Regions from separate parts of the Cupriavidus sp. 10L45 genome, predicted to be linked through region 4. Evidence: predicted binding sites of a transcription regulator. Region 4 holds the regulator's gene; each other region holds the start of a gene.
What was found. Region 4 encodes LexA, which represses DNA repair genes until DNA is damaged. Its sites were predicted from a motif close to ACTGTATNNNNATACAGT; they were not measured.
Positions count from the first base shown of each region.

Region 1 (4,414 bases), on a different contig from region 4:
GGGCTGCCTTGCATAAAACGCATAACAGAAATGCACGATAGACCCCGCGGCGGCGCCCGTCAAACGGAAAAATCGCTGTCATCGCCGCCTGCTTCGGGTCTGGCGCCTGCTTGGCTCCACCTTGGCGCCGCCTCCGATCCTGTCCATACTTTTCGTCATGACCGCTCAAACCCCATCCTCCCAGGCCCGCACCGGCGGCCGTGTCCTCGTGGACCAACTGCGCCTGCATGGCACGGAGCGCATCTTCTGCGTGCCCGGCGAGAGCTTCCTGGACGTGCTGGACGCGCTGCACGACCAGCCGGCCATCGACCTCGTCGTCACCAAGCACGAAGGCGCCGCCGCCAACATGGCCGAGGCGGACGGCAAGCTGACCGGCCGCCCCGGTATCTGCTTCGTCACCCGGGGCCCGGGCGCCACGCACGCCAGCATCGGCGTGCATATCGCCCAGCAGGACTCCACGCCGATGATCCTGTTCGTGGGGCAGATCTCCCGCGCCCACAAGGGCCGGGAGGCGTTCCAGGAGGTGGATTACGCGGCAGTGTTCGGCACGATGGCCAAGTGGGCGGCCGAGATCGACGATCCGGCCCGGATTCCCGAGATGGTGGCGCGCGCCTTCCAGGTGGCCACGTCCGGCCGGCCCGGCCCGGTGGTGCTGGCGCTGCCCGAAGACGTGCTCGACGATCTGGTGGACTGCGCCGATGCCGAGCCGTACCGCACCGTGGCGGCCGCCCCGCGCGCCGAGGATGCCCGGGCGCTGGCCGCCGCGCTGGCCGAGGCCCGCCAGCCGCTGGTGATCGCCGGCGGCGCCGGCTGGACCGACGCGGCAGTGCGTGACTTCGCCGCCTTCGTCAAGGCATGGAACCTGCCCGTGGCCTGCGCCTTCCGCCGGCAGGACGTGATCGATAACCGCGACCCGCACTACATCGGCCATCTGAGCCTGGGCGTGAGCCCCAAGCTGGCCGAGCGGGTGCGCACGGCCGACCTGATCGTGGCGGTCGGCACCCGGCTGGGCGACATCGCCACCGATGGCTACACGCTGCTGGAAGTCCCGCGTCCCAAGCAGAAGCTGGTGCATATCCATGCCGATAGCGGCGAGCTGGGCCGCGTCTACCAGTCGGCACTGCCGATCCATTCGGGCGTGGTGCCTGCGGCAGCCATGCTGGCCGCGCTGCCGGCGCCGGCTTCTATCGGATGGAAGGACTGGACCAGCGGCGCCCGGGCCGAGCACGAGGCCTTCGTCACGCCGCCCAAGCCCCATGCGGAACTGACGGGGGTGGATATGGCTGCCGCGATGTCGCACCTGAACGCGGTGCTGCCCGAAGACGCCATCCTCAGCAACGGCGCCGGCAATTACACGGTCTGGCTGCACCGCTTCTACGCGTACAAGCGTCCGCGCACGGAACTGGCGCCCACCTGCGGCGCGATGGGTTACGGCCTGCCGGCCGCGATTGCCGCGAAGCTGCGCGCGCCCGAGAAGACCGTGGTCTGCCTGGCTGGCGACGGTTGCTTCCTGATGTATCCGCAGGAGATCGCCACGGCCGCCGCGCATGGCGCCAACCTGATCGTGATCCTGGTGAATAACCGCATGTACGGCACCATCCGCATGCATCAGGAGAAGCGCTACCCGGGCCGCCAGAGCGGCACGACCATCGCCAACCCGGATTTCGTGGCGATGGCGCGCGCCTGCGGGGCGTGGGCGGAGCGGGTGGAGAAGACGGAGGACTTTGCGGCAGCGTTCGAGCGCGCCCGCAACGCCGGCCAGCCGGCCGTGCTGGAGCTGATGACCGATCCGCTCCAGATCACGCCCGCAATGCGCGTGACCGAACTGCCGGCCTGAGCCCGGATCAGACGCTGCCTAGGCGATCTAGAACAGCGCCGCTTGTGGCCGGGCCTCGTGCCCGGCTTTTTCATGGCCGGACGTCGGGCGGGCCAGGATCTCGCGGATCTGCTCCAGATACCGCTCGCCCACCGCGCGATGGCTCTTGCGAGCCTCGTCCGCCAGCGCGCGGCGCGACGGCGCCCGAATCCCGATCAGGCGGCAAATCGTTGAAAGATAAGGCTTTTTATCGTCGACGGTGGCCCGGTGCGCGGCCGACAGCAGGGCGGCATCACCAATGCGCCCCCGCAGCCAGACCAGCACCTGGCGGTCATATTCGTTCTGCACACGGATCAGGTGGATCAGGTGTTCCATTCCGCACTCCGATATACTGTTCATTCATACAGTTACTGTAAATATATACAGTGCATCGGAATTTTCAAGGTGTGCGTCGGAAAATGCTTGAAAGTTCTTGCGCTGGGCCGGCACGCGTGGCCACCATGGCGGTCTGCCAGCCGCCTTTTCGCATCGAATCATGGACGACACCACCGCCACCTTCCACAAGCTGCGCCCGCGCCTGCACGGGATTGCCTACCGGATGCTCGGCGCCGTGGCCGAGGCCGAGGACGTCGTACAGGACGCCTGGCTGCGCTGGCACACGGCTGACCAGACGGAAATCGAAAATGCCGAAGCCTGGCTGGTCTCGGTAACCACCCGCATCGCCATCGACCGCCTGCGCGCCGCCAAGATCCAGCGCGAGCACTACACCGGGATCTGGCTGCCCGAGCCGCTGATCACGGACAGCCCGGACAACCCCGAGGCCATCAAGGAGCGCGCCGATGACATCTCCGTCGCCTTCCTCCTCCTGCTGGAGCGCCTGACGCCCGAGGCCCGCGCGGCCTTCCTCCTGCGCGAGGTTTTCGACAACGACTACGACGAGGTGGCGCGCGTGATCGGCAAGAGCGAGGCCAGCTGCCGCCAGCTGGTCAGCCGGGCAAAAACCCAGCTACGCGACGACCGGCCGCGCTTCACGGTGTCCCCGGACACCCATCGGCACATGGTCCAGGCGTTCGCCCAGGCGATGCAGGGCGGCGACTTCGCCGGCATCCAGGCGCTGCTGGCCAACGACGCCACCCTGGCCGGCGACGGCGGCGGCAGGGTCCAGACCTTCCCCAAGCCGCTCGAAGGCGCACGGCGCATCGCGCAACTGTTCTACGCCACGCGCCTCAGATTCCCCGGCGAGGGCCTCCGGGTGCGGCTGGTGCTGCTCAATGGCGAATGGGCGCTGCTGCGCTACTTCGACGGCGCGCTGGAGTCCGCGCAGACCTTTGTGGTCGAAGGCGACCGCATCGCCCGCATCCACGTGCAACGCAACCCGGACAAACTGGCGCGGATTGCGGCGTATTTTGGCGGAGAGGCGTAAGGAAGGGGCGGCCGCTGTGAGTTCGTGCGCCTTGATCGCAGTCATGTCCAGGTACGGGCTTGTCCCGGCTGCACCGGCATAACGCCCGGCGGGCGTTTTCTGCGGCCTGATCCAAAAAAGAGCCCGCCAAGGCGGGCCCAAAGACGAAGGGAAAGTCTCCGTCAAGTGGATTTCAGCGTGGCCGCTGCGCTCAGAAGCGGTGGCGGATGCCGACGATGGCGCCGAACTGGTTCTGGCCGGCGCCCACCTGTTCGGTTGTGGCCGTCAGGGTGCTGGCACTGCGGTTCAGCGACGGGCCGAAGCCGGACAGGCCCATGGCCGAGCCGTCCCGGTTCTGGGCGTAGGCGACGATGGTGTACAGGTCGGTGCGCTTGGAGAACGCGTACGTGCCGGACAGCACGAAGCTGTACGGGTCGCCGCCGCTGTTGCGCACGTCGGTGTAGTAGGCCGCGCCAGTCAGCGTGATGGCCGGCGTGACCTGGTAGTTCGCGCCGATCCAGTACAGGTTGGTGCGCAGCGAGCTGCTGGCGAAGTCGCCGTAGTACCAGCGATAGCCGGCGAAGGCACGGGCCCGGCCGAAGTCGTAGCTGGCGCCGAGGGTGGCGCGGCGCTCGCGGTTGTCGTCCGTGACGACGGTGCTGCCGCGCACTTCGTCGTACACCACGCGGGCGGACAGCGGGCCGGCCGTGTAGCCGACGCTGGCGCTGAAGTTGCGGCCGGCCTTGTAGTCGCCCGGCACCTCGCCGCCGGCGCTGCTGTCGTAGCCGGTGCTGTAGAACAGACCGTAGTACAGCGCGCCGGTCTGGCCGGTGAACTTCACCGAGTTATCGGCGCGGCCGGACATCCACTTGTCGTGCATCAGCACCGAGTAGCGCGTGGCGATGGCCATCGGGTCATAGGCCAGCGAGAAGTCGTACAGCACGGTCTGATGGCGGCCCAGCGACAGCGTGCCGTACTGGTTCTGCAGGCCGACGAACGCCTGACGCCCGAACATGCGGCCGCCCTGGTTGGCGCTGCCGGTGTCGAGGTCGAAGCCGTTTTCCAGCGTGAAGACGGCCTTCAGGCCGCCGCCCAGGTCTTCGGCGCCGCGCAGGCCCCAGCGGGAGGTGGAGAGGTTGCCGGCGGACATCCGCACGACGTTGTTGCTGCCGCCGGTGGCCGCGTTCGGCACGTTG
Region 1 covers NZ_JBFTJC010000008.1:149,426-153,839, reverse strand. The annotation lists gene AC1DFU_RS16080 (thiamine pyrophosphate-binding protein) at 158-1,837, shown strand; gene AC1DFU_RS16075 (CppA family protein) at 1,865-2,182, opposite strand; gene AC1DFU_RS16070 (RNA polymerase sigma-70 factor) at 2,352-3,239, shown strand; gene AC1DFU_RS16065 (porin) at 3,430-4,414, opposite strand, start outside.
Region 1: a site for LexA is predicted at 2,226-2,243, ahead of AC1DFU_RS16075 (CppA family protein). Genes of this name have one in related genera too.

Region 2 (4,414 bases), on a different contig from region 4:
CGATGAAGGACAACGCTCGGCCAGTGTAGTGCAGCAAACGGGACTTCGGGAGGGGGTGGCGCCCCGCGCTTAGTGCCGGTCGGTCCGGAAGTAGAGCAGGGCGAGCGCCGGCAGCGCGAAGCCGATCCAGCTCGCCAGCGGCCAGCCGCCGCGCGCGAAGGCCCAGGCGCCCAGCCACGAGCCGGTGGCGCCGCCGACGAAGAAGATCGCCATGTACAGGCCGTTCAGCCGGCTGCGGTGCTCGGCCGAGAGCGTGAAAATGGCGCGCTGGCCGACCACAAGGTTCGCCGATACGCCGAAGTCGAGCAGGATGGCCGCCACGGTCAGCGCCAGGAGCGAGGTCATCGACCCCTCCACGCCCACCCGGCTCAACAGGAACGACCCGGCGCCGATGGCCAGCGCGATGGCGGTCATCTGGCGGCTGTGGCCCCGGTCCGCGTAGCGGCCGGCCATCGGCGCGGCGATGGCGCCGGCCACGCCGACCAGCGCGAACACGGCGATGCCGGTCTGCGACATGTGGAACGCAGGCCCGGCCAGATAGAGCGGGATGGTGGTCCAGAACAGGCTGAACACGCCGAACATGCTGGCCTGGTACAGCGCGCGCCGGCGCAGCACGGGCTGGGTACGGAGCAGGTGCGCCATCGACGCCAGCATCTGGCCGTAGGTCACGCCCCGCGCGGGCTGGCGGCGCGGCAGCTTGCGCGCCAGCACCAGCGCCAGCAGCACCATGGCTACGGCCGAGACCGCGAAGATGGTGTGCCAGCCGCCCGTCAGGCCGGCCATCAGGCTCGACACCGGCCGCGCCAGCATGATCCCCATCAGTAGCCCGCTGGTGACGTTGCCGACCACGCGGCCCCGGATATGGTCCGGGGCGAGGTGCGCCGCGAACGGCACCAGCACCTGCACCGCCACCGAGCATAGGCCGATGGCGCAGCCCGCGATCAGGAACACGCTGGCGTGAGTGGCCAGGGCCGCCGCCATGAGCGCCACGGCACAGCCGCCAATCAGCGTCAGGACCAGCTTGCGGTTCTCGACCAGATCCCCGAGCGGCACCAGCAGCACCAGCCCCGCGCAGTAGCCCATCTGGATCAGCGTGACGATCAGCCCGGCAATCTCGGGCGAGAGTTGCAGCGACCGGGCGATCGGGCCGACCAGTGGCTGGGCGTAATAGAGATTGGCGACGATCATGCCGCAGGCCGTGGCCAGCAGCGGCGTGATCCAGGTGGCGGGCTCAGCGGCGCGCTCTGTGGCGGTGGTGGTCATGGGGACGGCCTTGGTGCTCGAAGCCGCCGATTCTAGCGGGAGATAGATAGATGCGTCGGAGGGGTCATTCCGGTGCCGCGTCAGGCATCCGGCCGCTCATCCTCGAAGCGGAACTCCTCCTGCACGGGCGCCGGGTCGTCGCCCTGTTCGTCCGCCGGGATCAGGGCGCTCACGCGCACGCCGAGCAGCCGGATGCGCCGCTCGAGCGGTATCCGCTTCAGGCATTCCGTGGCGCTGCGCCGGATCGCCGCGCCATCGGCGGTATGGGCCGGCATGGTCAGGTCGCGCGTGACCGTGCGGAAATCGTCAAAGCGCAGCTTGATGCCCACCGTGCGGCCCACGTAGCCCTTGCGGCGCAGGTCCTCGCCCACGCGCATGCAGAGCTTGGTGAACGATTCCGATAGGAGCGGGCGGTCCACGCGCGGGTGCAGGTCGCGCTCGAAGGTGGTTTCGCGGCTCATCGACTTGGGCTCGGAACTGACCACCACCGGGCGGTCATCACGCCCATGCGCCACCTCGATCAGCCAGCTCGCGTAGTTGCGGCCGAAATGGGTCTGGAGCACGCCCTGGTCGGCCTCGGCCAGGTCGCCCACGGTGTCGATGCCGATGCCGGCCAGCTTCTCGGCCGCCTTCGGCCCGATGCCGTTGACCTTGCGCGCCGCGAGCGGCCAGATACGGCGGGGGATGTCGGCGGGGGTGAGCAGGGTCAGGCCATCCGGCTTGTCGAGTTCGGACCCGATCTTCGCCAGCAGCTTGTTGGGCGCCACGCAGATCGAGCAGGTCAGGCCAGTGGCCTCGCTCACGGCCGCCTTGATGCGCGCGGCTACCTCGGCCGGCTCGCCGGGCACCTCGGTCAGATCGATATAGATCTCGTCGATGCCCCGGTCTTCCACCTGCTCGGTGAAGGTGCGCACGGCGGCCTTGAACAGGCCCGAGTAGCGGCGATAGGCGTCGAAATCGGTCGGCAGCAGGATGGCGTCCGGCGCCAGCTTGGCCGCCTTCATCATGCCCATCGCCGAGAACACGCCCAGCGCGCGGGCTTCGTAAGTGGAAGTGGTGACGACGCCACGTCCGACGTAGTCGCGCAGGCGGGCATAGCGGCGCGAGCCATCGGGCAGCGTCTCCGGGATGGCATTGCGGCCGCCGCCGATGACAACGGCCTGGCCGCGCAGGTCGGGATAACGGAGCAGTTCGACGGACGCATAGAAGGCGTCCATGTCGAGGTGGGCGATGCGCCGGACGGGGGTGGACATGGCGAAGGGGGCGTGCGCGTCGTCGGTACTGTATAAACGTACAGTATAGTGCGTCGGCCCTCGCGTGCCGAGCCGGTGTTAATCCATCATTCCCGGGATGAATCGATTAATCGATCCAAACCTATGCTTCATTTGTCGCGCTGATAGACTTAACGGAATTGCGGCGGGAAACCCACACCCCTTCCATCGCGTAGATCAGCAGCGACACCCAGATCAGTGCATAGCCGAGTTGCTTCTGGGCCGGGAACGGCTCGTGCCACAGCCAGATGCCGAGCAGCAGCTGGAGCGTCGGGCCGGTGTACTGGAGCAGGCCGAGCAGCGAAAGCGGAATCCGGCGCGCGCCGGCGGCGAAGAACAGCAGCGGCACCGCCGTGACCGGGCCGGCCAGCAGCAGCAAGATCTGCGTACCCGGTGCTGCGCTCCGGAAGGTGTCCTGGCCGGTGAAGACGAGCACGCCCAGCGCGGTGGCCGCAATCGGAAACAGCAGCAGCGTCTCCAGCGACAGCCCCTCCAGCGCGCCCAGCGCCCCGGTCTTGCGCAGCAGCCCGTAGCCGCCGAACGACGCCGCCAGCGCGAGCGCGATCCACGGCAGTTGCCCGGCGCTGATGGTCAGCCAGAGCACGCCCCCCGCCGCGACGGCGATGGACAGCCACTGCCCCGGCCGCAGCCGCTCGTGCAGGAACAGCACACCCAGCAGCACGCTGAACAGCGGATTGATGAAGTAGCCCAGGCTCGCATCGACCACCCGGTCGGCCGACACCGCCCAGATATAGAGGAACCAGTTGGCGCAGAGCAGGGCGGCGCTCGCCGCGAAGCCGAGGATCAGGCGCGGATTTCCCGCCACCTCGCGCAGCCAGCCGAAATGCCGCCGCCAGAGCAGGATCGCGCCCAAAAAGACCAGCGACCACACCATCCGGTGCAGCAGGATCTCGAGCGGCGCCACGCCGTGGAGGGATTTGATATAGAGGGGCAGCAGGCCCCAGATGACGTACGCGAGCAGCGCGTAGAAGATGCCGAGTTGCATGGGAGTGTCCGGTAGGTGCGCGGATTCTACCGGTACGCCGTCATCGGCGTTGGAACTCGCCTCCCCCTGGCGGGAGAGGCGACAACATCACATCCAAATCACATCGATGTCTTACAGCTTGCGCGCGAAGCTGAACTGCGCGAAGCCCTGCTCGGCCACGTTGAACCAGGCGGCCTCGTTGTTGCGGAACACGCGCCAGTCGTCATAGATCTTCTTGAACGACGGGTTCTTGGCGGTTTCCTCGGCGTACGCGTCCTGCGTGGCCTTGAAGCATGCCTCCATGATCTCCTTCGAGAACGGGCGCAGCTTCACGCCATTCTCCAGCAGACGGGCCAGCGCCTGCGGGTTCACGGCGTCGTACTTGGCCATCATGTTGGTGTGGGCCTCGATGGTGGCCGTTTCCAGCGCGCGCTTGTACTGCGCCGGCAGCTTCTCGAACTCCGGTGCGGAGGCGTAGAACGACAGCTGGGCGCTCCCTTCCCACCAGCCCGGGTAGTAGTAGTACGGCGCCACCTTGTAGAAGCCGAGCTTCTCGTCGTCATACGGGCCGACCCACTCGGCTGCATCGATGGTGCCCTTTTCCAGCGCCGGGTAGATATCGCCACCGGCAATCTGCTGCGGCACCACGCCCAGGCGCTGCAGCACCACGCCGGCAAACCCGGCGATGCGGTACTTCAGGCCCTGCAGGTCCGCCACGGTCTTGATTTCCTTGCGGAACCAGCCGCCCATCTGGGCATTGGTGTTGCCGCCCATGAAGTTGACGACGTTATATTCCTTGAAGAACTCGCGCATCAGCTTCATGCCGTTGCCCTGCATCATCCACGCGGTCTGCTGGCGCGCGGTCAGGCCGAACGGGACGGTGGTGTCGAAGCAC
Region 2 covers NZ_JBFTJC010000003.1:431,601-436,014, forward strand. The annotation lists gene AC1DFU_RS07925 (MFS transporter) at 70-1,263, opposite strand; gene dinB (DNA polymerase IV) at 1,344-2,516, opposite strand; gene rarD (EamA family transporter RarD) at 2,638-3,540, opposite strand; gene AC1DFU_RS07940 (TRAP transporter substrate-binding protein) at 3,652-4,414, opposite strand, start outside.
Region 2: a site for LexA is predicted at 2,544-2,561, ahead of dinB (DNA polymerase IV). Genes of this name have one in related genera too.

Region 3 (4,414 bases), on a different contig from region 4:
ATGACATCGAGGCCGTGGCCGCGCTGCTGCGCGACGGCGCCTTGCTGGATGTGGTGCGGCAGGCCGGCATCGAACTCGTCTGATCCCGGCCGGCTACTTCCACATATCGCGCATGCGGCTGGCCAGGTCTACCTGGGGCAGGGGGGCCTTGGTCGGCGCGTCGCCGGGCATCGGCGGGGGCGGCCAGGACCGGCTGTAGAAGTTCGGCATCACCCGGTTCGGCAAGAAGCGCGTGCGCGACGCGTAGACGTGGCGGTCGCCAAATCCCACCTGCTGATGAACGTAGAAGCGCTGCGGCACCACGATGTCGAGGTGGTCCTTGGCGCGCGTCATCGCCACGTAGAGCAGCCGGCGTTCTTCCTCGATTTCTTCCGTGGTGCCCGTGGCGAGGTCGGACGGCATGCAGCCATCCACCGCATTGAGCACGTAGACCGCCTTCCACTCCTGGCCCTTGGCCGAATGGATCGTGGACAGGATCAGGTAGTCCTCGTCGCGCGACGGCACGCCGGATTCATCGCTGGACGCGCTCGGCGGATCGAGCGTCAGCTCGGTCAGGAAGCGCTCGCGCGAAGCATAGGTGGCCGCAATCCGCTCGATCTGCTGGAGATCGGCCTGCCGCGCGGCGGCATCGTCGTGAATCCGCTCCAGATGGGGCAGGTACCACGCCACCACCTGCTCGAACTCCGACGGCCACGGCGAGGTGGGCGCCATCAGCCCGCGCGCCAGCGCGATCAGCTCGGCCCAGGCCGGCGCGGCGGCGGGCGGCGGCTCGAAGGCCTCCAGCGCCAGCAGTGGCTCGGTGGCCGCTTCCAGCCCCTCCAGCACGCGCGCGGCGGTTTTCGGGCCCACGCCGGGCAGCAACTGCAGGGTGCGGAAGCCGGCCATGCGGTCGCGCGGATTCTCCAGCCATCGCACCACGGCCATCACGTCCTTGACGTGGGTCGATTCCAGGAATTTCAGGCCGCCGAACTTCACGAACGGGATGTTGCGGCGGGCCAGTTCGATCTCGACCTGCGCGCTGTGGTCGGCCGCGCGGAACAGCACGGCCTGCGCCATCAGCGTCAGCCCGGCCTCGCGCCGCGCCAGCACCTGCTCCACCACGTAGCGCGCCTGATCGGCTTCATCGTTGACCACCACCACGCCCGGCTTCTCGGCCGACTCGCGCAGCGACCACAAATCCTTGGTGAACCGCTCTGCGGCCAGCCCGATCACAGCATTGGCGGCGGCCAGGATCGGCTGGGTGGAGCGATAGTTCTGCGCCAGCGTCACCTGATGCGCGGGCGGCGAGAAATGCTGCGGAAAATCGAGGATGTTGCGGACGGTGGCGCCCCGGAACGCGTAGATCGACTGGGCGTCGTCGCCGACCACGGTCAGGCCGCGCCCGTCCGGCTTCAGCGCGAGCAGGATCGACGCCTGCAAGGCATTGGTGTCCTGGTATTCATCCACCAGCACGTGGTCGAAGCGCGCGCCCATGTCCTGCGCCAGCGACGGCTCGATCAGCGCCTGCGCCCAGTAGAGCAGCAGGTCGTCGTAGTCGAGCACCTGCTGCTTCTGCTTGGCGGCCACGTAGCCGGCGAACAGGGCCTTGAGCGCGTCCGCCCACATCGCATAGCGGGGAAATTGCGTCTTGAGGATCACTTCCAGCGGGAGCTGGGTGTTGACCACGCGCGAATAGATCGCGAGGCAGGTTTCCTTGCGCGGGAAGCGCGAGGTCTGCTCCGAGAGGCCGAGGTCGTGCCGCACCACGTGCATCAGGTCGGCCGAGTCGCTCCGGTCGCTGATGGTGAAGGTGGGCGCCAGCCCCAGCGTTTCGGCGTACTCGCGCAGCAGCCGCGCGCCGATGGCGTGGAAGGTGCCCGACCATTGCAGCGCGGCCCGGCCCGCCCCGGTACTGGTGCCCAGCGCCTGATCGACGATGCGCTCCACACGGCGACCCATCTCGGCGGCAGCCCGGCGCGAGAACGTGAGCAGCAGGATGCGCCGCGGATCGGCCCCGCCCAGCACGAGGTGGGCCACGCGATGCGCCAGCGTATTGGTCTTGCCCGAGCCGGCGCCGGCAATGATCAGCAGCGGCGCATCCCCGGCATGCGACGCCGCCGCACGCTGCTCCGGGTTCAGGCGGGTCAGGTAGGCAGGGACGTCAGCAGGGACGTCGGGGGCGTCGGCTTCGAGAACAGGATCCGGGGACACGGGCAGGGGCAGGGGCGGCTGAGAAAATTCTGGCGCTCACTGTATATCCATACAGCCTGGGGAGGCAAGCGGGTCGTGAGGGGCCCACAACACAAGAGTGCGGTGCTGGGCGCAATTCGCCGGCGCCCTGGGGAATCAGCCCTTGATCGCCTTGCGTTGCCGCTTGAATGCCTTCAGATCCGCTACGGAAAATAACTGGCTACGGCCGACCGTTGCATGCGAAGTCAGCTTCCCATCGCGCACGAAGCGGCGGAAGGTGGCCATCGAGATCTCAAGATATTCCGCCGCTTCGGCTGCCGTGAAGTCGTCCTCTGCCATGCCGATCGCAAAAAAAGAAAGGCACCCACATGGGGTGCCTTTTGTCAGTCAGCGATGTCCGCCGACGGCGGACGTTTGGGCGCTTCAGGCCGCGCTGGCCAGCGCGCCGTCGAGAAGCTTGTGGAGCGACTCCCATTCGGGCTCGCCGACGTAGCGCTTGAGAATCTTCCCGTTCTTGTCGACCACGAAGGTCGTCGGGGTGAGTTGCACGTCACCGAAGGCCTTGGCGGCCGTGCCGTCGGAGTCCATTGCCACCTTGAACGGCAGGTCGCGGGTCTTGGCGAAGTTGGCGACGTACATCGGCGGGTCGTAGTTCATCGCCACGGCCACGAAGTCCAGGCCCTTGTCCTTGAACTGCTGGTAGGTCTTGATCATGTCGGGCATTTCCTTGACGCACGTGGTGCAGCTCGTGGCCCAGAAGTTGATCAGGTAGACCTTGCCCTTGAGGTCGGCCGTGCTGACCTTTTCGCCCGAGAGCAGCGTGAAGGTGGCGGCGGGTACGGTGCTGGCCGGCGCCAGCGCGCGGAAGCCGAAAAAGCCGAGCACGGCGAGGATGACCACGGCGACGGCGATCGGCACGATCGGGCGGCGCTTCGGTGCGGTGGAGACGGTGGAGTCAGACATGGGAGGCAGTCCCGTGAGATGGATCGGCGGAAAATCGTCGAAGAACGTCGCTATTCTACTTCCGGGCGATCTTGGCGCGCGCGGTGTCCAGCGCCTGCTCCAGGTAGGCGCCGTAGAAATCGCCCTGCAAGCCCAGCAGCGCGTTGGCCACGGGCTGGCCGTTGGCGTCGAGGAACAGCACGGTCGGTGCCACGGACACATTGTGAGCACGCGCCCACTTCTTGGCGGTGGTCATGGTGCCGTCGATGTCGCGCATCGGCGTGTCGGCGGTCATGTCCACTTCCCGCGCGGCGATCTCGCCGGCGGCGGCCTGCGGCGCGAGGTAGTTGCGGCGCACCGTCTCGCAGTAGCTGCAGCCGGGCAGGCTGACCAGCACCACCAGCGGCTCGCCGGACTTGGCGGCGGCGGCGGTCTGGGCGGCCACGTCGGTCACGGCAGGCAGGTGGCCCGCCGCGTTGGCGGCGCCGCTGGCCAGCAGCAGGGCCGCGAGCCAGGGCAGGGCACGAAGGGTGGACAGGCGTGGACGCATAGGGGGGGAACTCGCAGAAAATCGATGCGGCGACGAGCGGTCGCGCGCGGCTTCCCGGATAATACCGGCTTGCGCCAGCGGGCGTGCGAGTGGTCAAAGACGCACCCGTCAGCCCCGTCGCCTGATAAGAATGTTCTCCATGCTCCGCCAACCCCGCCGACCGCTCCGTTCGCTTCCCCACGCCATCCTGCCGTCCCTTGTCCTCGTGCTGCTGGCGGCGCTGGCCGGCTGCTCGCCGCGCTATGACTGGCGCACCATCCTGTCCGACGATGGCCGGTACGCCGCGCTCTATCCCGGCAAGCCGACCAGCGCCGCGCGTGACGTGGCGATTGCCGGGCGCAAGCTGCCGATGACGATGGAAGCGTCCCGCATCGACGACACGCTGTTCGCCGTGGGCGTGGTCACGCTGCCCGCCGATGACGCCGCGCTGCGCCGCGAGGCGCTGGCGTCGATGCAGGCCGGCCTCGTGGCCAACCTCGGCGCCCATCCCGAGGCCCCGGCGCGCACGCGCGCGATCACGGTGACGTCGGCCGCCAAGCCGCCCGTGGCGCTGGAGGGCGTGGAGCTGACCGTAACCGGCGTCTCGCCGCAGGACAAATCGCCGCGCCGGCTTACCGCGCGGCTGGTGGCGTCCGGCACGCGCGCGTATCAGGCCGTCGTGCTCGAGTCGGGCGACGCCGCCCGTGACGCGCGGCAGGCCGAGCAGGTGGAGCAGTTCCTGACCGGATTCCATCCGTTCTGACCGATTTCTGT
Region 3 covers NZ_JBFTJC010000003.1:82,709-87,122, reverse strand. The annotation lists gene cmdF (tyrosine 2,3-aminomutase) at 1-83, shown strand, start outside; gene AC1DFU_RS06325 (ATP-dependent helicase) at 94-2,190, opposite strand; gene AC1DFU_RS06320 (helix-turn-helix domain-containing protein) at 2,326-2,508, opposite strand; gene AC1DFU_RS06315 (TlpA disulfide reductase family protein) at 2,593-3,132, opposite strand; gene AC1DFU_RS06310 (thioredoxin fold domain-containing protein) at 3,188-3,661, opposite strand; gene AC1DFU_RS06305 (hypothetical protein) at 3,801-4,403, shown strand.
Region 3: a site for LexA is predicted at 2,229-2,246, ahead of AC1DFU_RS06325 (ATP-dependent helicase). Genes of this name have one in related genera too.

Region 4 (4,414 bases):
GGCGCTTCGGCGTGGCGACGAAATTTTTCGCTGTCCGATTCGGCGCTGGCCTTGGCCAGTTCCGCGGCTTGTCGATAGGGCATCGGCTCCTTGTCCTTCTCGACCTCCAGCAACCGCGTCTGCTCATTCACGCGCACGCTGAACCGGCCCAGGTTGTAGAACAGGTACATGGCGTAGAGATTGTCGAAGTCGCGATAGGCCCCTTGCTCCCTGCGGAAATCGAGCGACAGGACGGAGGGGAAGCGGTTGGGCAGGTCCTTGAATGCCACCTTCTCCTCTTCGCGAGGTTCCACATAGGTGGAGCTGCCGTACTTCTTGTACAGCACTACGTCCATACCGTATCCGCGCTTGCCCCATTCCTTGATCAGCTTCATCGCCATCTCCGTGGGAATATTCGCGGTCGCGGCGGCCACCACGCGTCGCCCGGATAGGACTTTGGGGCTCTTTATCGTCAAATTTTTGTAGCCGGCGCCGTACTTGAAGGCGGCGCCGATGGTCTTGGCGCAGTTCAGGCGCAAATAATCGTATTGGATTGTGCCGCTGTGATATTCGGTGTCCGTTGCCCGCCGATGGTAATCGTCGTTGATGCGGCGGAAGTAATCGACCAGCGACTGTTTTTCCTGCGTGGGCACGCCGTAGACCCGCACACCGATCACCGACCGCTTGTAGATCTCGCCATAGTCGAGGCCAAACATCGTCGTTTCCGCGATGGAGGAGGCCGTCTTGAACAGATATTCCTTCTTTGGGATGCCCGCCATCAGATTGGCGGTGTAAAAATCATTCTCGTGCTTGGGCGTGCGGTCGGCGTAGAAATTTGCCGAGTAGACAATGTCGTCGCCGAGCGTGTCGTCACGGACGCCCAGGGCGATATGGCCAGCCGATCCGCCCTTCGATGTCCCAAAGCTGATCAGTAGCTCCAGGTCGTAGGGCTCTTCGCGAAGTAGGTCGGTAATCTGATCGATATTGGCGGGCTCGGGGCCACCCTTGCTACCGAACTCAGCAGCAACCCCCGGCCCCGAAATCAGTGCGGCGATGACCAGGAGCCATGCCGCCAGGCTTGTCCTCATTGCGTCCCTTATATCGTCAGCCAGTGTCCGTCGATCCTTCACCCAAAGAATAATCGTTGATCGGCCCATGTGCCGGAAAACCGTCGGGGGCGTGGATGCACTGGGCTTTGTTCCCGGATCATGTGCGACAGCCCACATAGTGACAAGTTTTCGAGAATGATTTTCGCTACGCTTCACGGCGGGCCAAATGGTCTAATCCATATCATCTAGGCAAATCACCTATACGAAGCGCGAGGTCATGCCGTGGCGGAGCGAATTCGATTCAACCCTGATGTAGCACTGGCGGCATTTTCCAGTGTGATTCCGATGCCGACCTTGGCTGCCATTAACGCGGCTATCGATCGATCCTTCGGCGAACAGCCCGAGCGTGCCGAGCCATTCGCAATGGCTGAGTTACTACGTCGCAATGAAGCCTTCCGCAAGCTCGAGGAGACGGTGTGCGCCGAGACTCGGGCCATGGCCACCACGCTCCTGAAGAAGTCGCTGCGTTGGGAAGCGTTCCACGTGATTCGTTGTGCCAGCACGTATACGCGCAACGAGAGCCATTGCCGCCACTACGATTCGCATCTGCTGACGCTGCTGATTCCGCTGAAGCTCGCCCCCGATGGCGTTTGCAACGGTGATCTGCTGGTTTATCACCCGCCACGGCTGGCGGTATCCACTGTGGCCAATGTTTTTTGCAAGCTTCGTCATGGCATTCAGCGCAATCTGCCGTTTCCCATCAGAAAATGGCTGACGCTACGGGATCTGCGCCGTGGCCGCTGCAACCGCGTGCCGGTGGAGCCGGGCAGCGTCTATGTCTTCAACGGCTTTGTGCTCCAGCATGCCAACCTTGATGTGGAAGTTGGCGAGCGCCGGTCGTTGCTGATTCACTACTACGACCCTGGCTACTCGGCGGGTCTGAGCGGGACCGTGCGGGGCGTGCGTATGCTGTGGGACCGTCTGCGCAAGAACATGACTGGCATGTATCCTGGTACCTGATCCAGCCGGGGAGGGCGAAAAAAAACCGGCACTCGGCGGGGTCGACAAGTTCCGGTTTCGCGCATCGGCGCCAATGCGCCAGTACTACGGATGCGCGCCATCGAGTGTAAAGCACCTCTCACGACGAATTAAACGTTCTCTTAATTTCACGTGGTGGGCTCGCAACTGCACTATTTACAATGATTTGGGCGACGCGGATCCGCCGCTAGCGGTTCATGCGTCCAGTTTGTCGGGCATATCCGCAAGTTCCAGCATCCGGCAGATTGCAGCCATGCTGCCGACCATCGTACGACGCTGGGCGCCCTGGTAGACGCGCACGCCCTTGGTTTGGCGGAACGGCACGGGCTTGACCGGGCGGCGGGAAGCGGTGTGGTTGACTGGCAGCATGGCGGCACCTCGAAGTTTGCGACAGCAGGAGTCCACGCCCGTCGTCCGGAGAGAACGGGGCGGCGTTGGCACTGCAAAACTGGGGACCAGGACAGGCGGCCGCCCGTCCGGTCTCGGAAGTCAGAAGCCCGAGGAGCGGATTAGCCCGACGGCGATGCCTTCCAGCGAAAATTCCTCGCGGCCGGCCTGCACCACGATATTCTCGAAATCCGGGTTTTCGGCGATCAGCTCGATCATGTCGCCGCGCCGCTTCAGGCGTTTGACGGTCACATCGTCGCCGATCCGCGCGACGACGATCTTGCCGTTGGCGGCTTCGCTGGCTTTCCTGACGGCGAGCAGGTCGCCGTCGAGGATGCCGGCATCGCGCATGCTCAGGCCCCGCACGCGCAGCAGGTAATCAGGTCGATCATCAAATACCGAGGCGTCTACCTGGTACTGACGGTCGATGTGCTCTGCGGCAAGGATCGGGCTGCCTGCGGCCACGCGGCCCACGAGCGGCAGCGTCAGCTGCATCACGCCGGCCATCGGCAGCGAGAACTGGTCCGTCATCTCCGAATCGCTACGTGCCACCTTGAGGCGGATGCCGCGCGACGCGCCTGGCGTCAGCTCGATCACGCCCTTGCGGGCCAGCGCTCGCAGGTGTTCCTCGGCAGAGTTGGGCGAGGAGAAACCGAATTCGGACGCGATCTCGGCACGGGTCGGCGGAATGCCGGTGTGCCGGATCGTGTTGCGGATCAGGTCGAAGATCTGCTGTTGCCGGGGTGTCAGGGTCGCCATGGGTCGCCGGTCTCTCGTGGTGCCGAAGCACTGTATGTTTAAACAGTATGCTGTGATTTTATACAGTATCGAGTGAAGTGCAAGCACAATTTGCAGTGGCAATGTGGGGCATGCGCGACACCAGGCGGACTCCAGTGCGCCCGGCGACACGGGTTTGCGAGAGCGGCGGCCCTCGGCGTGCCACAGTTACAATCGCCTGCACCACCCGCTCACTCGCTCGATTTTCTCGCTATATGTCTACGTCATTGCCCCGCATCGTCGTGCTCGCCACCGGCGGCACCATCGCAGGCTCGTCCGCCAGCCCCGCCAGCAGTGCGCAGTACCGCGCGGCCACCGTGCCGGTCTCGTCGCTGATCCAGGCCGTGCCTGCGCTGGGCGAGGTGGCCCGTGTGGAGACGGAGCAGGTGGCCCAGATCGACAGCAAGGACATGGCCTTCAGCCTGTGGGCGACGCTTGCCGCGCGGGTGGCGCATTGGGTCGCGCAGCCCGATGTGGTGGGCGTGGTGATTACCCACGGCACGGACACGCTTGAAGAAACGGCGATGTTCCTGCACCTGACGCAGCGGAGCGCGGTGCCGGTGGTGCTGACCGCGGCAATGCGCCCGTCCACGTCGCTCTCGGCCGATGGTCCGCTGAATTTGCTCGACGCAGTGCGCGTGGCGGCAAGCCCGGATGCGCGCGGGCAGGGCGTGCTCGTGGTCCTGAACCAGGAAATTCATGCGGCCCGCGATGTCGCCAAGGCCCATACCTCGGCGGTCAATGCGTTCACGTCGCCGGCGGGCGGGCCAATTGGTTTCGTGCAGGATGCCTACGTGCGCTTTGGACGCGCGTTCGCCCCCGGCGACGCGCCAGCGCTGCCCGTGCCTACGGCGTGGCCACTTGTCGAAATCGTGGCGAGCTATGCCCAGCCGGGCAGGGTGGCCGTGGATGCGATGGTCTCGGCCGGCGTAAAGGGGTTCGTGGTGGCGGCCACCGGCAATGGCTCGGTTCATGAGACGCTGGGCGACGCGCTCGCCGATGCAGCTGCGCGAGGCGTGGCCGTGGTGCGAAGCTCCCGCACGGGCGCCGGCCATGTGGCGGGGCCGGCACGCCCGCGCCTGGCCTCGGGCGAATTCGCCTCCGCCGGCAATCTCAATCCGTACAAGGCGCGCGTGCTGCTGCTGGTGGCGCTGGCGGCGGATGCGTCGCTTGGCACCGATCCG
Region 4 covers NZ_JBFTJC010000007.1:332,070-336,483, forward strand. The annotation lists gene AC1DFU_RS15390 (hypothetical protein) at 1-1,067, opposite strand, end outside; gene AC1DFU_RS15395 (hypothetical protein) at 1,311-2,048, shown strand; gene AC1DFU_RS15400 (hypothetical protein) at 2,262-2,435, opposite strand; gene lexA (transcriptional repressor LexA) at 2,556-3,212, opposite strand; gene AC1DFU_RS15410 (asparaginase) at 3,404-4,414, shown strand, end outside.